3 regions of the Oceanobacillus sp. CAU 1775 genome follow, and region 3 is predicted to be linked to each of the others. Evidence: riboswitches for the same ligand, from Rfam matches in the RefSeq annotation. Region 3 holds a riboswitch; each other region holds the start of a gene.
What was found. A riboswitch is a leader RNA that binds a small molecule or an ion and turns the genes downstream of it on or off. The one in region 3 is predicted to bind S-adenosylmethionine.

Region 1: it holds a riboswitch for S-adenosylmethionine, as region 3 does, so the genes downstream of both, ACXYMZ_RS08175 (methionine ABC transporter ATP-binding protein) here and ACXYMZ_RS01560 (O-acetylhomoserine aminocarboxypropyltransferase/cysteine synthase family protein) in region 3, are expected to answer to the same signal.
Region 2: it holds a riboswitch for S-adenosylmethionine, as region 3 does, so the genes downstream of both, ACXYMZ_RS15355 (MetQ/NlpA family ABC transporter substrate-binding protein) here and ACXYMZ_RS01560 (O-acetylhomoserine aminocarboxypropyltransferase/cysteine synthase family protein) in region 3, are expected to answer to the same signal.

What each region holds. Positions count from the first base shown of each region.
Region 1 is NZ_JBTLRO010000004.1:54,858-59,090, reverse strand. Features, by position in the region: gene ACXYMZ_RS08185 (MetQ/NlpA family ABC transporter substrate-binding protein) at 1-210, opposite strand, end outside; gene ACXYMZ_RS08180 (methionine ABC transporter permease) at 239-895, opposite strand; gene ACXYMZ_RS08175 (methionine ABC transporter ATP-binding protein) at 888-1,916, opposite strand; SAM riboswitch class I at 2,007-2,108, opposite strand; gene ACXYMZ_RS08170 (thioredoxin family protein) at 2,173-2,487, opposite strand; gene ACXYMZ_RS08165 (toprim domain-containing protein) at 2,512-2,868, opposite strand; gene gcvH (glycine cleavage system protein GcvH) at 3,026-3,409, opposite strand; gene ACXYMZ_RS08155 (arsenate reductase family protein) at 3,490-3,846, opposite strand; gene ACXYMZ_RS08150 (acyl-CoA dehydrogenase family protein) at 4,040-4,233, opposite strand, start outside.
Region 2 is NZ_JBTLRO010000012.1:6,099-10,331, forward strand. Features, by position in the region: gene ACXYMZ_RS15340 (ABC transporter ATP-binding protein) at 1-610, opposite strand, end outside; gene ACXYMZ_RS15345 (GntR family transcriptional regulator) at 607-987, opposite strand; gene ACXYMZ_RS15350 (acetamidase/formamidase family protein) at 1,177-2,085, shown strand; SAM riboswitch class I at 2,171-2,282, shown strand; gene ACXYMZ_RS15355 (MetQ/NlpA family ABC transporter substrate-binding protein) at 2,372-3,190, shown strand; gene ACXYMZ_RS15360 (methionine ABC transporter ATP-binding protein) at 3,389-4,233, shown strand, end outside.
Region 3 is NZ_JBTLRO010000001.1:323,524-327,756, reverse strand. Features, by position in the region: gene megL (methionine gamma-lyase) at 1-819, opposite strand, end outside; gene rarD (EamA family transporter RarD) at 1,080-1,997, shown strand; SAM riboswitch class I at 2,180-2,296, shown strand; gene ACXYMZ_RS01560 (O-acetylhomoserine aminocarboxypropyltransferase/cysteine synthase family protein) at 2,441-4,156, shown strand.

The DNA.
Region 1 (4,233 bases), on a different contig from region 3:
TTCTTCAAGTAAAGGTTTTGCCTGTTCTAAAATTTCAGCGTGTGGTGTACTTGATGCTCCAATTACAAGCTCAACTCTTTCCTCTTCTTGTGCTTCACCATTTGTATTATCCTCTGTATCAGCACCTGTATCCGTTTCGTTATCACTGCTTCCACAAGCAGCTAACAGTAAAATAAATGACAATAAAATAAATCCTAAAATTCTTTTCATTTTTTTCTCTCCTTAAGTAATTTATATTTTATCTTTTATCTAACTTATTAGTGATATAATCCCCAATAAATTGAATAATAAAGACGATAACTAAAATAATGATCGTACATGCGAAGACTAAATCAAAATCTCTTCTCTGAAATCCATAGAAGTATGCGTAGTCTCCTAAGCCTCCCGCTCCGATTAATCCAGCCATTGCCGTATAACCAATAAGTGCGATTGTTGTTACGGTTATGCCAGAAACAAGGGCAGGCATCGATTCAGGAAGTAAAACTTTGAAAATAATCGTTCTTGTTTTTGCACCAATCGATTTTGCAGCCTCGATAACTCCTTTATCAACTTCTTTAAATGCAATTTCTACTAGCCTCGCATAGAAGGGAGCAGTACTTATAATTAGTGCTGGTAAAGCTGCGGTAGGACCTCTTAATGTCCCCAATAAGAAGTTTGTAAAAGGGAATAAAAGAATTATTAAAATAATAAAGGGAATCGAACGAAAGATATTAACAATTCCGCCAGTAGTGACATTAATTATTTTATTTTCCCAAATGCCACCCTTTGTTGTTAAAAATAAAAGTAAACCAAGAGCAATTCCAAATACTACCGTTCCTATTAAGGAAGCAAATGTCATATATAGTGTTTCGTTTGTTGCTGTAATAAGTTCATCAACTTTTAAATTTTCAAGCATTTTCTATAACCTCCAGCTCTACAGAGGTTTCTGCTTTAACAGAAGCAATTGCTTTAGAAACTTCTGCTTCATCACCAATCATTTGTACAAATAATGTTCCATAACTACCTGCTTGCGTATTCGTTATTTTACCCTGGAGAATATTTATATCGATCGCATATTGTTTTGCTAATCTACTTATTAAAGCTTGATTCGCTTGCTCTCCAATAAACTGAAGCTTCAACAATTTCCCACTTGGATTTGCACGAATAATACTATCTAAATCATTATCCTCTTCACTCATCCCCATAATCTGACCAACAAATTTCTTTGTCACATCTTGAGTAGGGTGTAAGAAAACATCTAATACGTTTCCAAGTTCAACGATTTCTCCGTTTTCCATTACAGCAACACGGTGACATATTTTACGAATCACTTGCATTTCATGAGTAATTAATATAATCGTTAATCCCAATCGTTTGTTGATATCAACTAGCAATTCTAAGATGGAATTCGTTGTCTCGGGATCTAGCGCAGATGTTGCTTCGTCACAAAGTAAGAGCTTCGGTTTATTCGCTAGTGCACGAGCTATCCCAACACGCTGCTTCTGCCCACCACTTAGTTGTGAAGGATAAGCACTTTCGCGACCAGTTAACCCAACTAGATCAATTAATTCCTGTACTCTTGTTTCTCTCTCCTGCTTATTCACCCCAGCTATTTCGAGAGGAAATGCAATGTTTTCAGCAACTGTTCGTGACCAGAGTAGGTTAAAGTGTTGAAAAATCATGCCGATATCTTGTCTTGCAACCCTTAGTTCATCGGGTTTTAGTGAAGTGATATCTTTTTCACTAATTTTAATACTACCAGTCGATGGCTCTTCTAAACGGTTGATCAAACGTACGAATGTACTTTTTCCTGCTCCACTATAGCCAATTACACCGAAGATTTCACCGTCTTTTATTTCAAGGTTCAAATCATCAACCGCGGTGATTTGCTTGTCTTTTGTGGAATATACTTTACTTAAACCTTTAATCGAAATCAATACCGTTTCTCCTCTCTAAAAAATATACTAAAAAACGCCTTCCTGTTAGAGAACAGAAAGGCGTAGGAAATTTAAATATACGCTACCGTTCCCTCATCTTTCAATAAATTGCAGGATTTGGCACCTTTCAATATAAAATTGAAGGTTGCCGCAGTTTCAAAGGGCCAGTCCCTCCACCGCTCATGATAAGAGATATTTAGTTATTAAATTGATTAGAAATAATAGTAGCATTACAATTCCTTATTGTCAACAAAGATTATACTTGACTGAATAATTCTGGTTTATATTTCAATAAATAACGATATATATTTCCAGTTGAATGCAAAGTATAGACCTTTTCTTTCACTTCATGATTTTCCATAATAAATAGACAAGGTACCTGTTCAACTTTATGTTCATGCATAAATTCCTCTTCGAAATTCGCATTCATTTCATAAAAAATCGTTTGTTTATGAATGGCTTCAATATTTTCAAGCATTGCTCGAGCAACACTACATGTACCACAAAATGGGGTATAAATAAATAAAATATAATTACCAGATTGTAACTCTTCCGTTGATATTTCCTGCATAAACTCACCCTAAATTAAAATTTATTAAATTAGATATAGTGTTCTCACTGTAAAGCGTTTTGCTAATAATAAAGAAGCAAGGACTTTATGTGGCGTAGTAGCTACCTCGCGATAATCACTATTTATATAAATATGTTCTGCGTGAGGCAACTCTCTAGCCAATTGCTTTCTAAGCTTATTACCTTGTTTATCCTCATCAACTAAAATATACACATCATTTTCGTCTAAAAGATAAGTCTCTAATAATTCATCAAAACGATGAAGACTGAGAGAACCATTCGTACAGATAATTGTTACATCTTCATCAAGGACCTCTTCGACTTTTCGCTTATCTGTTAAACCCTCAACAATAATTACCTTTTCAGGTTCATAATTCATCATCTCATTGCTCCCCTTATCTAAGCAAGCAGTTTGCTCGTTTGAGTTTATAAATAATAGAGACTTTTCCTTCATTCTTTTAGTATATGAAAGACAAAGGGCTAACCATACATGAAATTGTATTGTTAGCCTGCTTAAAATATTATTTAGTTAATGAAAATTAGTCCTCGTCGATAACCTCTTGATATTGTTCCGCAGTTAGAAGGTTGTCTAACTGGCTTTCGTCATCAAGTTCGACAACAATCATCCATGCTTCTTCGTATGGTGACTCATTTACTAATTCAGGGCTGTCGTCAAGCTCTTCGTTTACTTCAACCACTTTACCACTTACAGGAGCATATAATTCTGAAACAGTTTTAACTGACTCTACACTTCCGAATGATTCTTCTACATCAATCGTATCATCAACTTCAGGGAGTTCAACAAACACAATATCTCCTAATTCATCTTGTGCAAAATCTGTAATGCCGATACGTACTTTATTTCCCTCTTTTTTAATCCACTCATGTTCTTTTGAATAAAGTAATCCTTCTGGTAAACTCATATTCACTGCCACCCTTTCAATTATCTTATTATTTTAACTATACAATGGAATAGATATAAAGTAAAACAAGAGTTTACTCTTTATTTCCACGTCTCTTCGTAAATTTCTTCTTTAAAACCAACCGTTACTTTCATTCCGTTTGTTGCGATTGGGCGTTTAATTAACATTCCATCAGATGCAAGGATCTCGGCCATTTCTTCTAATGATGCATCTTTAATTTTATCTTTAATATTTAGTTCTCTGTATTTCTTACCGCTAGTATTAAAGAATTTCTTAGCTGGCAACTCACTTTTTTCAATAAGTTCGATAAGTTCCTCTTTCGTTGGAGTATCCTCAACAATATGAACCGCTTCATATGCAACATCATTATCTTCAAACCATTTTTTTGCTTTCTTGCATGTCCCACAATTTGGGTACCAATAAAAAGTAAGACTCATTATAAAATTACCCCTCATTTCGATTTCATTTTTCAAATATAGTTTATCATACAACGTTCGTTCATTACATTAAAAGCATTTTTAGGCATCGAAACTATGGTAGAACCCATTAAATGACTATTAGTATAGATCATCGTTTAAATTAAAATAACAGCGCATAGCCAAAAGCTACACGCTGTTATCTATATAAAAATTAAATTACATACGTTTCTTTATCGATGATCGCTTTCGCAATTTCACGTTTTTTCTCTACAACATTTGTTGGATTGTGACGTGTTAATTTGCGTAGGGAAGATAGCATCATACGAAGTGTATCTCCTTCTTCTACAGCAATTAAAATGTCTTTTGCGTCTGCTTCGATACGATTAAACGCTTCTTGTGCATATA
Region 2 (4,233 bases), on a different contig from region 3:
TAAAGACAATACCATCATCAATTAACACAACTTTATCGATGAGATGTTCAATATCATTTATTTCATGAGTTGTAATGATAACGCCACGGTCTTCAACTAAATGGCTTGTGAAAACATCTGCTATTTGCTCACGACTAAATATATCAATCCCAGAAAATGGTTCATCCATTAATAAATAATCTACATCTAATGCCAAGCCCAATAGTAAATTTGCTTTAGCGACATTTCCTTTAGATAAACTTGAGATTCTATCTTCCTTTTTCAACTTAAAAAAATGCAGGAGTTCTTCTGCTCTTTTGTCATTCCAACTCGTGTAATAGTCTTTCATAAAATCAATTGCTTCACTAATTTTCATTTGCGGTAACATCGTTATTGCATCAGGAATAAAAGTTATTTTTTCATATGATTCCTTTGATATTTTTTTACCATCTATTAAAATTTCACCACTAGTCATTGGTGTCAGGTTCATAATTCCATTTAGAATGGTTGTTTTACCAACTCCGTTTATACCGATTAGACAGGTTATTTCCCCACGTTCTGCAGTAAAAGAAACACCCTGAAGCACTTTTTTTCTGCCAAAACTTTTTGTGATATTTTTTACTTCGATCATTTCTGTGCTCCTTTCTCGCTTTCGTATTTTTCTTTGATTAATTCAATGATTTCGTCCACTGGCATATTAATTGGTTTAACCGCTGTTATAAAAGAATGGACAGCCTCTTCAATTAGTTGAGTGCGGAGATTATTTAACACCTTCTCATCCTTCGTGATTCTGCTCGGATTGTTGCCCTCAGTAATAATCAAATTTGCCTCCTCCATTTCCTTATATGCTCTTTGAGCGGTATTTGGATTAATTTTCAACAGACTTGCGAGTTCTCTTCTCGTGGGAATTTCCTCTCCAGCTGCATATTCTCCACTTATTATCTTCTCTTTAAAGTGTTGAACGACTTGAATATAAACGGGGTCTCTTTTATTAAAAGTAATTTTCATACGGTCCTCCTAACGCTCTAAAATAGCATTTCTTGTATTAAGCGTTTAATACATCAACTTTCTTGTATTATATGCTTAATACAAGAAAGAAGTCAATAAGTATTTAATCTATTTCTAAGCGAACTCTCAAAATATTTGATAAAGTATAGATATACATTCAGATAGCTATAATAATTGGAGGGAAGAATATTGGAAAAAGTAGATCGCGAATCAGGTATTATTTATGAATTCAATAAGACGAATCCACACACAAAAGTTGTTGAAGCTGGTACAACACTTGAAATCGAAACGTATGACTGTTTTGAAGACCAAATTCAATCGGAAGATACAGTGATTGATCGAATTGATTGGAATAAAATTAATCCTGCGACAGGGCCAATTTTCGTCGAAGGTGCTAAACCAGGTGATATTTTAAAAGTCAAAATCGAAAAGATTGATATTAGAAATCAAGGTGTAATGGCAGTCGTCCCTGAATTAGGAATTATGGGTCATGTGATCGATAAGATGGAAGCTAAAATCATGCAAATCAAAGACGATAAAGTAATTTTTAATGGCATTGAAGCTCCGATAAATAAAATGATTGGTGTCATTGGTGTCGCTCCAGAAGGTGAAGGCGTAAACTGCGGAACTCCTGGTGCACATGGTGGGAATATGGATACGAAATTAGTTGATGAAGGCGCAACACTGTACTTCCCCGTAGCAGTTGATGGTGCACTATTTGCTCTTGGAGATTTACATGCTGCGATGGGTGACGGTGAAGTAAGTGGTTCAGGAGTGGAAGTTGCGGGAAATGTTGTTGTTACTTTAGATGTTATTAAAGGTGAAAAAATTGAGCATCCGATGCTAGAGAACGATGAAGTTTTTACTCAAATTGCATCTGCTGAGGATTTAGAAACAGCGGCGAAACTCGCAGGAACATTAATGATTGAAAGACTTGTGGAGAAAACAGGAAAGCCGATAAGCGAGGTAACCATGCTAATGAGTATGCTTGCTCAATTAGAAGTTGGACAAGTTGTGAATCCTTGGAAGACGGCGAGACTTTCTGTACCGAAGTGGTTGTTGCGTGACTTGGGTGTTGAATTAATAGAAAATAAATAGTTTTTAAGTTTTCTAGTTGACAGTTAGCAAATAAGCAGATATAGTGATATTTAAATTTATTTTCCATAAAACTTAATAATAACGGAACTTATCAAGAGCGACCGAGGGATTAGGCCCAATGACGTCCGGCAACCTCCAGTATTATACTGGGAAGGTGCCAATTCCTACAGAATGATTCTAATTCTGAAAGATAAGCAAAATATTTTATTTCGCGATGTCTTTCAATTTGAATTGAAAGGCATTTTTTTATGGAAAATATAAAAAAACAAAAAGGGAGTCATACAAAATGAGAAAGAGCTTACTATTTTTAACATCAATTATATTTGTACTAATTTTAGCAGCATGTGGAAGTGGAGATGCAGCTGAGGAAAACTCGGCACTTAGCGAAGAGAAGTTAAAGATTGGTGTGACAGCTGGGCCACATGAAGAAGTATTCAATATTGTAAAAGAAAATGCAGCAAAAGATGGTCTAGAAATTGAACTTGTTGTATTTACAGATTATATTATTCCAAATACTACCCTAGCAGAAGGCGAACTTGATGCAAACAGCTATCAGCATAAGCCATTTATGGATCAATTTAACGCAGACCACGACACAAACCTAGCAGCGGCATTCCCAACAATCATGAGTTTAATTGGTGTTTATTCAGAAACTATCACAGATATTCAAGATACACCTGACGGGGCGAAAATTGGAATTCCTAATGACCCGACAAACGGAGCAAGAGGTCTGATTATCTTTGAAGAAGCTGGTCTAATTGAGTTAGACACTGATTCTAAAGAAACAGCAACACCTCTTGATATTTCGAAAAACGAGAAGAATTTAGAGTTTATTGAATTAGATGCAGCACAGATTCCAAAAATGTTAGATGAAGTTGACTTAGCAGTAATCAACGGTAACTTTGCAACATCTAATGGATTAAATCCAGCAGAAGATTCTATCTTTACAGAATCAACGAACTCACCCTACGTTAACCAATTGGTTATCCGTGAAGAGAACTTGAATGATCCAGTAATTGAAAAACTTAAAAAAGCATATTACTCCGATGAAGTGAAAGATTATATTAACGAGACTTATCCAGGGACATATGAGGCTAGTTGGTAAAAACAAAAGTGAAAGCGCCCGATTAGCGACGTACAAACTGGAGCTTTCTGTAATGAAATAAAGGAAACACGGTGAGGGACGAACCGATGTTGACTTATTGATTGGAAGAAAGCGAAGTTTGATAGTCGCTGGGCGCTGGAACTAGACGATAACAAAAGTGAAAGCGCCCGGTTAGCAGATTTGAAAGGAAGAGATGGAATGATTGTTTTAGAAAATATATCGAAATCGTTTAACACAAAGAATGGCGTTGTGGAGGCCGTAAAGAATGTAGATTTACAAGTGAAGCAAGGTGAAATTCATGGTGTCATTGGTTATAGTGGTGCCGGAAAAAGTACTTTGATTCGCTGTGTTAACCTTCTGGAGCGCCCTTCTGAAGGTAAAGTTTTTATAGACGGTGAAGATATGACATCTTTTCCTTTACCAAAACTGCGAGAAGCAAGACAGAATATCGGGATGATTTTCCAAGGTTTTAATCTATTAAAGACAGCAACAGTTTACGATAATATTGCGATTCCTTTAAAGTTACTTGGACTAAGCAAAAGTGAAGTTAAAGAGCGAGTTGTTAAGTATCTAGATATTGTTGGACTTGCCGACCGTCATCATTCCTACCCAGCTCAATTATCTGGCGGACAAAAACAGCGTGTTGCGATTGCTCGTGCATTAGCACAAGAGCCGACTGTTCTTTTAAGTGATGAAGCAACTAGCGCATTGGACCCGGAAACAACCGATTCTATTTTAGATTTACTTTTGAAAATCAATCAAGAATTCGGGATTACGATTTTACTAATCACACATGAAATGAATGTCATCCAAAAGATTTGTGACTATGTATATGTCATGGAGGACGGGAATGTCATTGAGCATGGTTCAACGATTGATCTGTTTACGAACCCACAACATGAAACAACAAATAAATTTTTAAACACTATTTCGCAACGCAAACTGTCTTCAAGCTTAATTGATCAACTGAATGTATCTGGTAAAGTTGCTCGTTTAACTTTTGTTGGCGAAGCTGCTGGAGAACCATTACTTGCTGAAGCAAC
Region 3 (4,233 bases):
AATCTTACTCGCATTCTCGCAATGGCGATCCATTCTAATCGGTAAAGTTTTCAAACCGCGAATAAGCAAAAATGCATCTAGTGGAGACATTATTCCACCGATATCTTTATGCGTTGTCATTGCGACTTCATCCATAAAGTCTTTTTTCCCAACAGCTAGACCTGCGATGACATCTCCATGACCACCAATATATTTAGTTGCACTATGAACAACGACATCACAACCTAAATCCAATGGGCGTTGTAAATATGGTGAGCAAAAAGTATTGTCAACAACTACTGGAATATCAAATTCTTTAGCTACTTTTGCAACAAGCTCTAAGTCAATTAGTTTCATTGTTGGGTTAATCGGTGTCTCCACATAAATAACTTTTGTTTCTGGTTTGATTCTAGCACGAATTTCTTCCTCTGAATCTAGCATGGAAAAGTCAGATGTAATATTATATTTATCCTTCATCATCATTAATAAGCCGTACGTGCAACCATATAATCCTGAAGAACAAAGAATATGATCATTGGCTTTCGTCATCGCAATTAAGATAGCGGAAATTGCTGCCATCCCTGAACCGAATGCTAACCCTCTTTCTCCATTTTCAAGAGCTGCAATTCGTTCTTCTAAAACTCGAACAGTAGGATTCCCAAGTCTTGAATAAATATAGCCATCTTCTTCTCCTGAAAAACGTTTTTCACCCTGCTCTGCTGAGTCGAAAACATATGTCGATGTTTGAAATAGTGGTACAGCTAAACTCCCTAGCATTTCTTTTGGTTCATAACCTTCATGAATGACAGCTGTTTCAAACTTTTGATATTTTTTTGTCATCTTCTTCTACCCCTTTACTAAAATACTTTTTAAATAGGATGACTAGTTTTCTCTCCCTATTTTATGGCTTGTTTCTATAACCTTCTTTCTTTAGCATACTGTAAATTCCAGTACAATGAAAGCGTTTTCTTCATTTGAAAGTATGATGCAATAGTTTGCATGGAGATAAATCTTTTTCGCTTTAATGAGTTAAAGAATTTGCGTTTTATAAATTTTACTTCTAGAATTAATCTATAGATAAGGAAAAGGGAGATGAAAAGTTGGAGTCTAGGGAGTTCAAATTGGGTAGCCTCTCGACGTTTAGTGCGTATTTGATTTGGGGCTTTTTAGTCATCTATTGGAAGTGGATTGATCATATTCCCGCTGCAGAAATTCTTGCGCATCGTTTAATCTGGTCTTTTGTTTTTATGTTAATTTTGCTTGTACTCTTAAGACAATTTTCCTCTTTTCTTAAAGAAACAAGAAACTTATTCCGAGAGCCTAAAAAATTGTTATTAATAACTGCTGCAACAATATTAATCACGATCAACTGGTATTTATTTATTTGGGCAGTTGCTAATGAACATGTCCTGCAAGCGAGTCTAGGCTATTACATAAATCCACTCGTAAGTATTTTATTAGGAATCGTTATTTTACGTGAATCTGTGACTTGGAAACAAGGAGTAGCATTCGTGCTAGCTGCGATTGGAGTACTTTATCTTACATTCCAAAGTGGTATTTTTCCTTGGATTTCTATCGTACTCGCGGTGAGTTTTGCTACTTATGGTTTGATTAAAAAGAAAACAAATCTTTCTGCCGTCCATAGTATTACAATTGAGACAATGATTATTGCTCCGGTAGCTATATTATATTTAGTATTTTTACCAGAACAATCTTTTCAGGTTACCACACCATTTGTTCAAGATAATTTATTATTAATTGGCGGTGGAATTGCAACAATGGTACCTTTAATTTTATTCTCAATGGGAGCTAAAGTTATTCCATTATCGATGGTTGGTATTTTACAATTTATAACGCCAACACTCATGTTAATTCTTGGCGTATTTGTTTATAATGAACCTTTTTCTAAGGATAATTTAATTGCATTTGCATTCATCTGGACAGCATTGTTTCTATACTTAAGTACGGTTTACTACCGGCCCGCGAAGCAAAACAAACGTTTGAGTGAACGTCAATAAAGAAAGTTAATGTACTGCACGCGAACCTATTCTAAGTAGGTTACTAGATCACTAATTTTTGATCAAAATAAAACTATTTAAATTATATGGTTGACATTAGATATCAACTCAGGCTATAATCATCTTTAAATTTAGAAAAGGCCGAACAATTTTTATTGATCAGTCTTTTATAACAATTACATCTCTTATCAAGAGCGGCGGAGGGAATAGGCCCTGTGAAGCCCGGCAACCTAAGAGCAGATATTTTGCTTTTGATGGTGCTAAATCCTACAGATCACAATCGATCTGGAAGATAAGAGGAGGAACAGTATACTTAAAACTATACGCCCTCTTCTTAGGAAGGGGGCTTTTTGTCGCCTTCCTCCAGATGAAATGAGCTTCAAGCAAGGAGTACATTTTTCACAGCCAGTTCTACTGCGCTAAAATCAAAGGAGGAATTATTTATGTCAAACTTTCATTTTCAAAAACCAGAAACACTAGCACTACATGCGGGGCAAGAACCAGATCCAACTACAGGAGCTAGAGCTTTACCAATCTATGATACAACGGCTTATGTTTTCAGAGATACAGAACATGCTCAAAATCTATTTGGTCTTGCCGAGTCAGGGAATATCTATACAAGAATTACAAATCCAACTGTTGCAGCATTTGAAGAAAGAATTGCTCAACTAGAAGATGGAGTTGCAGCAGTAGCAACATCATCAGGAATGGCTGCAATTACTTTTGCAATCTTTAATATCGCTGGAACTGGCGATGAAATTATCGCAGACAGCAATCTATATGGTGGTACGTATAATCTATTTGTCCATACACTTCCAAAGTACGGAATTACTGTGAAACTAGTTGATGGTACAAATCCTGAAAACTTCCGTGCTGCGATTACAGATAAAACAAAAGCAATTTTTGGAGAAACAATTACGAACCCTAGTCTATATGTTTTCGATATTGAAGCTGTAGCTGAGATTGCACACGAAAATGGATTACCTTTAATCATTGATAATACTTTTGCTACACCATTGAATACTAAACCTATTAGCTGGGGAGCAGATATTGTCGTTCACTCTGCAACAAAATGGATAAGTGGACATGGAACAACCGTTGGCGGAGTTGTAGTTGATGGTGGACGCTTCAACTGGGATAACCCACGTTTCCCAGAATTTACGACACCTGACGAAACTTATAACGGATTGAAATATGTTGACGTTGGTGCAGCAGCTTATGCGACAAAACTACGTGTACAGCTTTTACGTGATATTGGTGCTTCACTAAGTCCGAAAAGCGCATTTACATTTGTTCAAGGCCTTGAAACATTAGAGGTACGTCTTGAAAAACATTTATCGAATACAAAAGAAGTTGTTACTTATTTAGAAAACCATCCTGGAGTAGAGTGGGTTAACTATCCTGGTTCAGAAAACCATGCTTCCTACCAACTTTCACAGAAATATTTACAACGAGGTGGCGGATCAGTTGTCACGTTCGGTATCAAAGGTGGTCGTGAGGCTGGTAGAAAAGTAATCGATAATATTAAACTATGGTCACATGTAGCTAACGTCGGCGATGCGAAATCGTTAATTATCCACCCTGCTTCAACAACGCATCAACAACTAAGTGCTGAAGATTTGAAGAAGAGTGGAACAACGGAAGAACTTATTCGTCTTTCGATTGGACTTGAGTCAACAACAGATATTTTAGCTGACTTAGACCAAGCAATCGCAAAAGCTACTGGAGAAGCACCACAGCTTCAAGCGACGAAACAGGATGCCATCGAATGGTTACTACACTCACCATTTGACCGAAGCGAAGGCCTAAGACATAAAACAGTTGCAGTCTTTGCGGTTGATGAATCTACGAAGAAAAAACTTACAAACTATGGTTTTAAAGTAGTTAGTGTAGGAGAAAATGAAGATGTCTCCGAGCTTACAGCAATTGAAGATTCTCTTGATGCACTATTAGTTGGTAACGCTGAGCTTCCTGCTGAGACAATTGAACAGTTAATTAATAAACAGAGTAAGATTCTTTGGTTAGAAAACGAAGGTGCAGGTTCCGTATCTGAGCATGCAGAAGCTGCAGGGATTTTTGTTATCAAGAACGAGGGTATCTTAGAAGCATTAGATAAAGTTCGTGGTAGTAAAATAAGCAAGTCACCTGTAACACAATAAATAATAGTTTATCCCACAGGAAAGGTTCCAATTTCCTGTGGGATTTTTTATATTCACCTCGTATTCCACTGCAATTC